DNA from 2 places in the Chromobacterium sp. HL1 genome. Region 2 is predicted to be linked to the other one. Evidence: riboswitches for the same ligand, from Rfam matches in the RefSeq annotation. Region 2 holds a riboswitch; the other holds the start of a gene.
What was found. Region 2 has a riboswitch for cobalamin ahead of AB1Z25_RS00100 (TonB-dependent receptor domain-containing protein). Riboswitches for the same ligand answer to the same signal wherever they lie in the genome.

Region 1: it holds a riboswitch for cobalamin, as region 2 does, so the genes downstream of both, AB1Z25_RS10310 (HoxN/HupN/NixA family nickel/cobalt transporter) here and AB1Z25_RS00100 (TonB-dependent receptor domain-containing protein) in region 2, are expected to answer to the same signal.

The regions. Positions count from the first base shown of each region.
Region 1 covers NZ_CP162399.1:2,266,655-2,273,124, forward strand. The annotation lists gene AB1Z25_RS10295 (cobyric acid synthase) at 1-996, opposite strand, end outside; gene cbiB (adenosylcobinamide-phosphate synthase CbiB) at 1,142-2,068, shown strand; gene cobD (threonine-phosphate decarboxylase CobD) at 2,061-3,047, shown strand; cobalamin riboswitch at 3,155-3,336, shown strand; gene AB1Z25_RS10310 (HoxN/HupN/NixA family nickel/cobalt transporter) at 3,445-4,491, shown strand; gene AB1Z25_RS10315 ((2Fe-2S) ferredoxin domain-containing protein) at 4,488-4,817, shown strand; gene AB1Z25_RS10320 (cobaltochelatase subunit CobN) at 4,814-6,470, shown strand, end outside.
Region 2 covers NZ_CP162399.1:15,949-22,418, reverse strand. The annotation lists gene AB1Z25_RS00100 (TonB-dependent receptor domain-containing protein) at 1-1,298, opposite strand, end outside; cobalamin riboswitch at 1,480-1,724, opposite strand; gene cobT (nicotinate-nucleotide--dimethylbenzimidazole phosphoribosyltransferase) at 1,874-2,917, shown strand; gene AB1Z25_RS00090 (histidine phosphatase family protein) at 2,914-3,516, shown strand; gene cobS (adenosylcobinamide-GDP ribazoletransferase) at 3,504-4,232, shown strand; gene AB1Z25_RS00080 (GNAT family N-acetyltransferase) at 4,322-4,786, shown strand; gene speB (agmatinase) at 4,818-5,783, opposite strand; gene AB1Z25_RS00070 (YoaK family protein) at 5,934-6,470, opposite strand, start outside.

The sequences.
Region 1 (6,470 bases), 2.3 Mb from region 2:
AATGCCCAGCACCTTGCCGCCGTAGCGCAGATGGCGGCGTATCGCTTCTTCCCAGCCCTGCGCCCGCAGCCAGGCCAGGTCCGCCAGCACGCTCTTGCTGCCGGGTAGCACGATCAGATCGGCCGGTGGGATGGGCGCGCCGGCGCGCACCAGGGTGAATTCCACTTGTGGATGCAGGCGCAGCGGATCGAAATCGGTGTGGTTGCTGACGCGCGGCGCGGCCGGGGCGATGACGCGCAGCTTGTCGCCGGCGCCGCTCGCGCCGCCCGGCTTGTCCAGGCCCATGCTGTCCTCTGCTTCCAGGTGCAAATCGTGCAAATACGGCAGCACACCCAGCACGGGCTTGCCGGTATGTTGTTCCAGCCAATCGATGCCGCTCTTGAGCAGGCTGGGGTCGCCGCGGAAGCGGTTGATCACCAGGCCGATCACCCTGGCGTGCTCGGATTCCGACAGCAAGGCCAAGGTGCCGGCCAGGTGGGCGAATACGCCGCCGCGCTCGATGTCGGCCACCAGGATCACCGGGCAATCCACCGCCTCGGCGAAGCCCATATTGGCGATGTCGCCGTCGCGCAGATTGATCTCGGCCGGGCTGCCGGCGCCCTCGGCGATGATGCACTGGTATTGCCCCGCCAGCCTGGCGTGGGACGCCAGCACCGCCTTCATCGCCACCGGTTTGTAGTCGTGATAGCCGCGAGCCTCCATATTTCCTATCGCCCGCCCGTGGATGATGACCTGAGAGCCGGTATGGCTGTTGGGCTTCAACAGCACCGGGTTCATATCGGTATGCGGCTCCAGCCCGCAGGCCTGCGCTTGCACCGCCTGCGAGCGGCCGATCTCGCCGCCGTCCACCGTCACCGCGCTGTTCAGCGCCATGTTCTGCGGCTTGAACGGCGCCACCCTCACGCCACGGCGCGCCAACAGCCGGCACAAGCCGGTGGCCAGCGCGCTCTTGCCGGCATCGGATGTGGTGCCCTGAATCATGATGGTCTTGGCCATGGCATTCCCCCTGCACATAGATGGCGAACAAGGCTTAGAATGGCGGCTTGATTCATTCCGGCCATCCCAAACCCTAAAAATTTGCGCATTGGATACCTCCAAGCGGCGGTCGGCCATTATATAAGGTTGTGTGTTGAATTCCGCATTGTTTCTACCGCTAGCGCTGTTGCTGGACCGCCTGTTGGGCGAGCCGCGGCGCTGGCATCCATTGGTCGGCTTCGGTCGGCTGACCCGGGCCGTTGAGCGCTTTGCCTACCCCTCCTCGCCCGATGCCGAGCCCCGCTGGCGCATGCGTCTGCGCGGCGCCCTCTCCGTTTCACTCTTGATCCTGCCTCTGACGCTGGCGGCCTGGCTGCTAGCCCGGCTGCCGCTGCTGTCAGCCATTGTCCCGCTTGTTCTGCTCTACCTGGCGGTGGGCGCCAGGAGCTTGGCTCAGCATGCGGAGGCGGTCGGACAGGCGCTGGCCGACGGCGATCTCGCCTTGGCCCGTGAACGGGTGGGTTGGATCGTCAGCCGCGACACGAGCGAGCTGGATGAGGCCGGGATTGCCCGCGCCACCATTGAGTCGGTGCTGGAAAATGGCTGCGACGCGGTCTTTGCCGCGCTGTTCTGGTTTCTGCTGCTGGGCGCGCCCGGGGCGGTACTGTACCGGCTGTCCAACACGCTGGATGCGATGTGGGGCTATAAGAACGCCCGCTATTTGCATTTTGGCTGGGCCGCCGCCCGCCTCGACGATGTGTTGAACTATGTCCCGGCGCGGCTGACCGCCCTCACCTATCTGCTGCTGGGCCACGCGGCAAGCGGCTGGCGCTGCTGGAGAACGCAGGCGCCCACTTGGTACAGCCCCAACGCCGGCCCCGTGATGGCGGCCGGCGCCGGCGCGCTGGGCGTCTCCCTTGGCGGCGGCGCGCGCTACCATGGCCAGTGGAAGGAGCGCCCGCCCTTGGGCTGCGGCCCCGCGCCCACGCATCAGGACATCGGCCGCGCGGTGCGCTTGGTCAGCCGCGGCGCATGGCTGTGGGCCGGTCTTTCCCTATTGTGGGCTGTTTTGATTGGAGTCATGCATGCTTGAACACGGAGGCGGCCTGCTGCGCGCGGCCGCTGAATACGGTATTCCTCCTGGGGGTTGGCTGGACCTGTCCACCGGCGTCAATCCCAATGGCTGGCCAGTGCCGCCGCTGTCCGCCGACGGCTGGCTGCGGCTGCCGCAGGACCACGACGGGCTGGAAGCGGCGGCAGCGGAATATTACGGTTGCGAGCAACTGCTGCCGGTGGCCGGTTCTCAACCCGCCATCCAGGTGCTGCCTCGGCTGCGAGCGCCCTGCCGCGTCGGCATGTTGACCTTGTGCTACGCCGAACACCCCTACCAGTGGCAAAGGCGCGGACACAGCGTGGAACGGTTCACGCCGGACGGGCTGGCCGCGAATATTGATCAGCTGGACGTGGTTCAAATCTGCAACCCCAACAACCCCACCGGAGACCGTTTTGAACCGGCTTTGCTGGAAGACTGGCGGCAAAGGCTGGCGGAACGCGGCGGCTGGCTGCTGGTCGACGAAGCGTTTCTGGATGCGTCGCCGCGGGACAGCATGCTCCCCCATATCGGCAAGCCGGGCCTGATCGTGCTGCGCTCGGTCGGCAAATTCTTCGGCCTGGCCGGCGCCCGCGCCGGTTTCGTGTTCGCCCAGGCCGCGCTGCTTCAAGCGCTGGCCGAGGAACTGGGGCCTTGGGCCATGGCGGGTCCGGCGCGCGAAGCGGTGACGCTGGCGCTTGGCGACACCGCGTGGCAGCAATCCATGAGGAGCAAGCTGCTGCGCGATAGCGCGCGGCTGCGGAACTGTCTGGAGCGGCACGAACTCGCCCCGGCCGGCGGCTGCGAACTGTTCCAGTGGGTTCCCGGCGCGGCCAGCCTGCCCTTGCATCGACATCTGGCGGGGCGCGGCATCTTGAGCCGTTATTTCGAGTCCCTGCCCAGCTTGCGCTTTGGCCTGCCTAGCGGCGAACAGGACTGGGCGCGGCTGGAACAGGCCTTGGCGGATTGGCGGCGATTGTAATTAAAATCAAAACGCCAGCTGTTCACAGCCTGGTTTTTGTCACGTATCATCCGACCCCATCATGACGGTGCCCCAAAAACCTGTGTGCGAGCTCGCCAGCCAAGACGCGCGGCAGCTCGTAAACAGGTTCTCAGAGGGTGAAACGGGAACGCGGTGCAAGACCGCGGCTGCCCCCGCAACTGTAAGCGCAGAGTCCACGCCTAACGCCACTGGTCCCTAAACGGGCCGGGAAGGCGGCGCCGGACGGCGACGCGCGAGCCAGGAGACCGGCCGTCATACGTGTCGACGCAAGCAGAAACCGGGCGGGGTGTACCGGGGGATACGCACATGCGCCGCTCATGAACACTCGGCGACCTGTGCCCTCGTTTGCGCGACGGAAATCGTCTCCGAGGGCACCATGCATTCATCCACCGCGCCGTCCACCGGCCGCCGTCTGGCGCAGCACGCGCCGATACTCGCCGGGCTGATCCTGGCCAATCTATTGGCCTGGGCCTGGGCTTTCGCCGCCTTCGCCGACCATCCGGCCCAACTCGCCACCGCCCTGCTCGCCTATCTGTTCGGCCTGCGCCACGCGGTGGACGCCGATCACATCGCCGCCATCGACAACACCGTGCGCAAGCTGATGCAGGAAGGCCGCCGTCCGTCGGCGGTGGGCCTGTTCTTCTCCGCCGGCCACTCCGCGGTGGTGGTCATCGCCGTCGCCCTGATCGTGTTCGCCGCCAGCGCGCTGCAAAGCCGCGTCGCCGGCTTCAAGGAGATAGGCGGCGTTATCGGCACCAGCGTGTCGGCCTTCTTTCTGCTGACGCTGGCGCTGATCAATCTGTCTTCCTTGCGCGCGGTATGGGGCGCTTTCCGCCGCGCCCGCGCCGGCGAGGCCATTTGCGACGAGCAGCTGAATCTGCTGCTGAACAACCGCGGCCTGATCGCGCGCCTGCTCAAGCCGCTGTTTCGCATGGTGACCAAGAGCTGGCATATGTTGCCCATCGGCTTTTTGTTCGGCCTGGGTTTCGACACCGCCACTGAAATCGGCCTGTTCGCCATCGCCACCTCGCAAAGCGCCAACGGCGTGGCGCTGTGGCACATCATGGTGTTCCCGGCGTTGTTCGCCGCCGGCATGGCGCTGGTGGACACGCTGGACAGCATGATGATGGTGGAAGTCTACGGCTGGGCCTTCGTCAATCCGGTGCGCAAGCTCTGGTACAACCTGACCATCACCTTCGTTTCCGTCCTCGTCGCCGTCGGCATTGGCGGGCTGGAGGGCCTGGGCCTGCTGGCGGACAAGCTGCAGCTCACCGGCGGCTTCTGGGATCTGATCTCAGCGCTCAACAACGATCTGGCTCATTTCGGCTACTTCGTCATCGGCGTGTTCCTGCTGACGTGGCTTGCCTCCGCCGCCATTTATAAATGGAAGCGTTTTGACCAACTGACGCCGGAGGCGCGATGAGAACCCACGACAAACACGTGCTGATGTGCACCGGCCCGCGCTGCACGCCGGACGGCCAGGGTTCGGAAGCGATGTTCCTGCACCTGGGCCGCAGCATAGACGCTTGCGAAGGCCTGCGCGCCAAGCGCACCCGCAGCCACTGCTTCGCCGTGTGCAAGGAAGGCCCGGTGATGGTGGTGTATCCGGACGGGGTCTGGTACCGCAAGGTGAATGAAAGCGATATCGAACGCATCGTCTGCCAGCATCTGAAGGGCGGCGTTCCGGTCGAGGAATTGGTGTTCCATAAAACCGGCGTCGGCGACATCGAAACGGAGGCGCAGGCATGAGCGCCGCACTCGCCCTGTTGAGCCACGCCGGCACCGATCTCGCCGCGCTGGCGCGCGCGCGCTGGCCGGAAGATTTTCCCCTTGTCGCCGGCATCTCGCTGCAAGGCATTGCCGACGAGGCCGCGATGCAAGCGCTGCTGGACGGCCAACTGGCCCAGGCCCGCGCCATCGTGCTGCGCGTGCTGGGCCGCGCCGACGCGATACCCGGCCTGGAGCGGTTGCTGGCCCACGCGCGCCGGCTGCAGGCCGCGGTCATCGTGCTCAGCGGCACCGGCGAGCCGGACCCGGAGCTGCAAGCGCTATGCAGCGCGCCGGTATCGCTGCAGCAGGACGTCCACGCCTATCTGCAGGCCGGCGGCAGCGCCAATCTGGGCGAGCTGATGCGCTGCCTGGCGGACAGGCTGCTGCTGACCGGCTTCGGCTACCAGCCGCCGCTGCCGCTGCCCGAGCACGGCGTTTACCACCCGGAACTGAGCGCGCCCTGCTCGCTCGCCGACTGGCTGGAAATCCGCAACCCGGACTGGCCCACCGTGGGCCTGTGCTTCTACCGCGCCCACTGGCTGTCCGGCAACACCCGCTTCATTGATCTATTGGTCGATTGCCTGGCCGAGCGCGGCGTCAACGCGCTGCCGGTGTTCACCTCGTCCTTGCGCACGATTCAAGACGGCGGCCTGCCGGCGGCGCTGGCGCTGCTGGCCGATCCGCGCGCCCAGGTGTCCTTGCTGATCAACACCACCTCGTTCGCGATGGGCGACATCAACAACGACGGCCCCACCCAGCCCGGCTGGGCGGTGGAGGCTTCGGACCGGCTGAACCTGCCGGTGCTGCAGGCCATCACCAGCAGCATGACGCGCGAGCAATGGGAAGCCTCGGACCGCGGCTTCAACCCGCTGGACACCGCGATGAACGTGGCGCTGCCGGAATTCGACGGCCGCATCATCGGCGTGCCGCTGAGCTTCAAGCAGCCGGCCATGATGGACCAGCCCGGCCAGGCCGAACAATACGCGCCGCTGCCGGACCGCGCCCGCCGCCTGGCCGGCATCGCCGCCCGCCTGGCGCGGCTGCGCCATGTGGAAAACGCCGACAAACGCATCGCCTTCATCTTCACCAACTCCAATAGCAAGGCCTCGCAGATAGGCAATGCGGTGGGGCTGGATTCCCCGGCCTCCTTGTACGCGATGCTGCGCGGCATGCAGACACGCGGCTACCAGATGGACCCGCTGCCGCCGGACAGCGACGCGCTGATGCACGAGCTGATAGACCGCGGCGCCTACGATCAGGACTACCTGAGCGCCGAGCAGATGCGAAACGCCGCCGCCCGCGTGCCGGCCCAGCGCTACCAGGCCTGGTTCGACGAGCTGCCGGACAGTCTGCGCGACAAAATGCTGCAGCGCTGGGGCCAGCCGCCGGGCGGCGCTTACGTCGACGGCGACGAACTGGTGTTTTCCGGCCTCGATTACGGCAATGTCTTCGTCGCGCTGCAGCCGCCGCGCGGCTACGGCATGGACCCGGACGCCATCTACCACACGCCGGACCTGCCGCCCACCCACCACTACTACGCGCTGTACCGCTGGCTGCGCGACGACTGGCGGGCCGACGCCATCGTCCACGTCGGCAAGCACGGCACGCTGGAATGGCTGCCGGGCAAGGGCG
Region 2 (6,470 bases):
GGCTGCAATGACGGGTTGCCATAGTTGGGCCAATACAAGTCATTGAAGGTTGGCGCCTTGTATGCCGTTCCATAGCTGGCACGCGCAGTCAACTCATCGCTGAAGCGATAACCATAGGCCAGCTGTCCTGTCGTCTTACCTCCAAACTGGGAGTCCCTATCATTGCGTAGGTTTGCCTGCACCAAATTATGGCCGAACTCCCCGGAGTAGCCTACAAATCCGGCATTATTGGTGCGTTGAGTCACCGAGTACCCATTCGGCAAATAAGTAGATTGACCGTCAACATTCTGCTGAGTATGCACCGCGCCAGCCAAGAAAGTGCCTATGCCTGTCTTGATATCATTCTGCCAGAACCATTCATTCTGACGAGTTTCTATCAAGCTGCTACGGTTAACCATATCACTGGCAACCCACGTCTCTTGACGATCAACGGTATGACTGAAACGCAAAGTGCTGGACCAATGATCAGTCAACGCGTTTTTTGATTGAATCGTAAAGCCGTTTTGCCTGTTTTTCTGCAAATCTTCGCCCACAGACGATTGGTCGAAATCAAGTTTGCTAAAGGTTTGAAAAGCACGCACTGTCAGTTCATGCCCCGGCAACAGTGTTTGGGTAACGTTAGCGCTATATGAAAGGTTGCGATACGGATCTCGATCCGGATTGTAGTTTGAACTGTCCCGATTCGTCGCGGAAATACCTTCGTTCATTTCATGGTTCAAATTCAGGCTGAACGCCGTATTCTCAACTTTACCGCTGATCCCTGCCCCGGCCTTCATCAGGCCATGGTCGCCCACACCAAAGCTGGCATTCAACTTGGGACTACCTTTGCCTTCACGAGTAAAAATCTGGATCACACCACCAATCGCATCCGCGCCATATAGACTGGAACCAGACCCTCTCAAAATCTCCACTCTCTCGATCTGTTCGAGAGGAATGTTCTCCACTGCGCTGGTGCCTGTTGTAGCCGAGACGATACGCACGCCGTCCACTAACACCACCGTCTGATTGGCGTTGGCTCCACGCATGAAAATACTGGACGGTGCACCACGCGTTCCCGTACTGACAATTTCCAGGCCACCTTGACGCGACAGCAACTGAGGTAAGCTGGTTGCCGCTGATTGCTCAATCTGCTCACGCGTAATCACACTCACATCGGACAAGGTCTTGGAAATTTCCTGCGGCTGGCGCGTAGCAGTCACCACTACCGGATCCCCGGCGAACTCGGGCACATTGGCGGCATAGGCCTGGCCGGCGCAGGCCAGCGAGACCAGCAAGGCGCATTGTTGGGGTTTGAACATGAAACACACTCCACATCGAATCTGGCCGCCAGGGCGGCATGGTTAGGAAGAGTGCGAAGAAGGCATGAAAAGGGGGACGCCGCGGCAGGACGCCGGGCCGTCTGTCGGATCGCCTCCCCGCGATACTCCAGTGCGGCCGCCTTCCGGGCGGCCATTGGGCGGGCGCGAGTGTGGTTTCCATGATCGCGCATGCCAGCAGGCCGGTCTCCGGGCTCGGCCTTGCGGCGATGCGCCTTCCCATCCGATGGACAGTGGCCGTTGCATCGCCTGGGCGTTGAGGTTCAACGTCTCGCGCGTCGAGCGCGACTCGGTTGAACAGCTTCACACGCCAGGCCTTACCGTTGCGGGGGCAGCGCCGGTCTTGCACCGGCTTCCCGTTTCATCCGCGGCGCTTGAGCCGCGGACACCTGCTAGGTTCCGGATTATACCGGAGAGCATCCCGACAGGATGGCGCCAAAAGAAATATGTTTAGTTAGGATCAAATCGTCCACCGGCTGCGGGTTGCCCCGGTGGCGGGCTATCGCTTAAAGTCGCCGCTGAATCACTCTCTCATCCAGGCTGGAGTTGGCCATCTCATGACATTCATCGATACCTTTCGCTCACCCGATTTCGCCGCCTACCAGGCCGCCCGTGCCCGCCAGGCCACACTCACCAAGCCGGCGGGCAGCCTGGGCAGGCTGGAAGAGCTGGCCTGCCGCTTCGCCGCCTGGCAGGGCAAGGTCTGCCCGGACGCGCTGCGGCCGGCGATCACGGTGTTCGCCGGCGATCACGGCGTGACGGCGGAAGGCGTGTCCGCCTATCCCTCGGTGGTGACCGGCGAAATGGTGCGCAATTTCGCCAATGGCGGCGCGGCCATCTGCGTGTTGGCGCAAAGCCTGGATGCCAGGCTGGAGGTGGTGGACGCCGGCGTGCTCAGCGACGTCTCCGCGCTGCCCATCGTCCACGCCAAAGTGCGGGCCGGCACCGGCAATCTGGCCAGGGAGGCCGCAATGACGCCGGCACAGGCGGAGGCCGCGCTGGAAGTGGGCCGCCTGGCCGCGCGCCGCGCGCTGGACGGCGGCGCCAATTTGCTGATCGCCGGCGACATGGGCATCGGCAACACCACCGCGTCCGCCGCGCTGATCTGCCGGCTGGCGGACTTGCCGCCGGAGCGCATCGTCGGCCGCGGTACCGGCCTGGACGAGGCCGGCCTGGACACCAAGCGCCAAATGGTGCGCACCGCGCTGGCCCGCGTCGCCGAGCGCGATTTGTCCGCGTTGGACATCCTGGCCGAGCTGGGCGGCCTGGAAATCGCCGCCATGGCCGGCTTCTATCTGGAAAGCGCCGCGCAAGGCGCGCCGGCGCTGGTGGACGGCTTCATTTCCAGCGCCGCCGCGCTCTGCGCGCTGGCGCTGGAGCCGCGCGCGGGAGATTGGCTGCTGGCCAGCCACCGCTCGGAAGAAACCGGCCACCTGCTGGCGCTGCACGCGCTGAAGCTGGAGCCGGTGCTGGACCTGGGCATGCATCTGGGCGAGGGATCCGGCGCTGCCTTGTGCGTGCCCTTGCTGCAAATGGCCATCCGCCTGCACAACGAGATGGCCACCTTCGCCGAGGCGGGCATCACCGGAAAAGCGGAATGAACCCCTATACCCTGACCCTGTTGCGTCACGGCGAAATCGATCATGAGGGCCGCTTGATCGGCAGTTGCGATCTGCCGCTGAACGCCACCGGACACATTCAGATGGCGCAAAGCTGGCAGCGCATTTGCGCGCTGGCGCCGGTGACGGCGATGGCCAGCTCGCCTTTGCAGCGTTGCCGCGAGTTCGCGGTCCAGCACGCTCTGCACGGCTCGCTGACGCTGAAAGTGGACCCGCGCTTCGCGGAAATGGACTTTGGCGACTGGGACGGCATGGACGTGCAGGTGCTGGCGCAGCGCTATCCGGACTGGCGCGCCAAACTGGCGGCCGGGGAGCTGACGCCGCCGGGCGGCGAAGCTTACGATGGCTTCCGCACCCGAGTGCTGGCCGGCCTGTCCGAGTGGATGACCACGGCCAGCGGCAGCCACCGCGTGCTGGTCACCCACGGCGGCGTCATCACCACCTTGCTGGCGGAGTTGCTGGGCGCCGATTTTGCGGTGGCCAAGCTGATGACGGTGCAGCGCGGCGGCTTTGCCCAATTATCCATCCTGGACGGGCACCCGGCCTATTTGATGCGGCTGGAAGCACCGTGCGCGGACTGATTCTGGCGCTGCAGTTCCTGACCCGCCTGCCCACGCCGCAGCTGCGCGAGTTCAAGCCCGAGTGGTTGGCCGACAGCGCTCGCTGGTTCGCCGCGGTGGGCTTGATCGTCGGCGCGCTATTGCTGGCGGCGCTGACCCTGGGCCGCCTGAGCGATCCTTGGCTGGCGGCGCTGCTGGCGCTCTTGATGTGGACCTGGGTCACCGGCGGCCTGCATCTGGACGGCTTGGGCGATCTCGCCGACGCGCTGGGCGCCGCCCACCGTTCGCGCGAACGTTTCTTCGAGGTGCTGAAAGATCCTCACGTCGGCAGCTTCGGCGCGCTGGCGCTGATCCTGGCCATCGTCGCCAAGCTGGTCTTGCTGATGTTGCTGGCCAAACAGCCGGCGCCGCCCTGGGGCCTGCTGCTGATCCCCGCCTGGTGCCGCTGTTTCGCGGTGTACTGGTCGGCCAGCCTGCCGGCGATCGCGCCCGGCAGCGGCGAGCGCTTCGCCTGGCGGCGGCACGGCCCCAGCCTGGCGGTCAACGCGGCGCTGCTGGCGGTGTTGTCGGCCTGGCTGGCCCCGGCATTGCTGCTGGCGCCTTTGGCGGCGCTGGCCTGGCGGCGCTTCCTGCTGCGCAAGCTGGGCGGCATGACCGGGGACTGCCTGGGCGCGGGCATTGAGTTGTGCGAAATCGGCCTCTTGCTGCTTTTGGCGGTCCGCTGGCCGGCGCTCTAGCAACGCTGCAACGATACCGCCATCTCCCCGTCATCCGGCGGTGATGCCGAGCGCGGATACTGGCGGCGTCGTCATCGCACGGAGCCGCCATGGCCCATCTGGAGATCAGCTGCGAGCGCGGCCGGCTGGACCGCGACATGATTCAGCGCTTCCTGTCTCAAACCCATTGGGCGCAAGGCCTGACGCCGGAGCAGCTGGACAAGGCCATAGCGCACTCGCTGGTGTTCGGCGCCTACCGCGGACAACGGCAACTGGGCTTTGCCCGCATCGTCACCGACTACGCCAGCTTCGCCTATTTGTCCGATGTGTTCGTGCTGGCCGAGGCCCGTCGCCTCGGCGTCGGCCGCGCCTTGATGGAGGCGGCGCTGGCCCACCCCGAGCTGCAGCAGCTGCGGCGCTTTCTGCTGGTGTCCCGCGACGCGCGCCCGTTCTACCGCCGGCTGGGCTTTGCCGAACTGCGCGACGGCGAACGCTATATGGAGCTGCGGCGCGAGCCGGCGGCGCAGCCGGCGCGCGCCTGGTCCTGGTTCCGCGCAAATAAAAACGCCGCTTGATGAGAGCGGCGTTCTTGCATGCGTCAACGATTTAAAGCGTGCCGGCCAGCTTCTTATTGCGCATCAGGCACAGCATGTCACAGGCCAGATGCGCGGCGGCAAGGGCGGTCACCTCGCTATTGTCGTACGCGGGCGCTACTTCCACCACGTCCATGCCGACGATGTTCAGATCGCCCAGATTGCGGACGATCTTCAAAGCCTGAGCGCTGCTGAGGCCGCCCGGCACCGGGGTGCCGGTGCCCGGCGCGAAGGCCGGGTCCAGACAGTCGATGTCGAAGGTCAGGTAGACCGGGCTGTCGCCGATCACTTCCTTGATGCGCGCGATGGTGGCGTCCACGCCGTTGTCGTGCACCCAGGGCGCGTCCAGCACATTCATGCCCATGAAGTCGTCGTTCCAGGTGCGGATGCCCACTTGCACCGACTTCTTCGGATCGATCAGGCCATCCTTCACCGCCTTGTAGAACATGGTGCCGTGGTTCAGGCTGTCCGGCTCGTCGTCCGGCCAGGTGTCGCAGTGCGCGTCGAAATGCAGCAGCGCCAGCGGCTTGCCGTATTTCTCCGCGTGCGCGATCAGCAGCGGGTAGGTGATGAAATGGTCGCCGCCGAAGGTCAGCATCTTGGCGCCGGAGGCCAGGATGGTGCGCGCGTGCTCGATGATGGAGGGCTTGATGGTCAGCGGATTATGCGCGTCGAACCAGCAATCGCCGTAGTCGATCACGGCCAGATCGTCGAAGGGGTTGAAGCCCCAGGGGAAGGGGCTCAACTCGGCCAGCTGCACGCTGGCGGCGCGGATCGCCTGCGGACCCAGCCGCGCGCCGGAGCGGAAGGTGGTGGACAGGTCCAGCGGAATGCCGGACACCACCACGTCGGCGCCGGTCAGATCTCGGCTATAGTTGCGGCGCATGAAGGACAGCACGCCGGCATAGGTGTTTTCAATGGAAGAGCCGTACAGGCCCTGACGGCGGATCGCGCCGTCGCCGTAAATGGTTTCGCTCATGAATACTCTCCGCGAGAGAGTACGCCGGGCTCAGGCGTCCCGACGATTACCGTCCATTTTGCACAGCCGACGGCTTGAGGCTGCCGCCCCCCTTGGGGCGGAACCCCGAAGTTTGCCGCGATGCGCGCGGACGCACAAGAGCCAATCGAATCAATGGCTTTCCAGCTGGATGCGCCACAGCCGAAAACGCAGTCTCACGTCGTACCAGACCGGGCGCAGCCCCAGCAGAAACAAGAGCAGCGCCAGCGGCAGGGTGAAGCTGTATCCCATATGCTTGAAGCCCAGCGCCCCCACCACGCCGCCGCCGAAAAACGACAGCAGGATCAGCAGATAGGTGCGCAGCTTGACGCGGTTGGCGCGCACGTCCTTGACCTTGGGCATGCTTTCCCGGCCGTAGTAGCTGAGCTTGGCCAGCTCGATGCCGATGTCGGTGGCGATGCCGGTCATGTGGGTGCTGCGCAACAGGCCGCCGGACAGCTTGGTGACGATGGTGTTGTGCATGCCCATGATGAAGCAGAGCAACATCACGGTCAGCGGGGTGAAAAAGCCCTTGTGCAAGGACAGCGCGGCCCCCAGCAGGCCAAACAGCAGCAGCAGGCCGGCCTCTTCCATCATGGACACGCCGTAACCGCCGCGCAGACGCTGCCGGCGCGCCCACAGGATCAACCAGGAACTGTGCATGGCGCC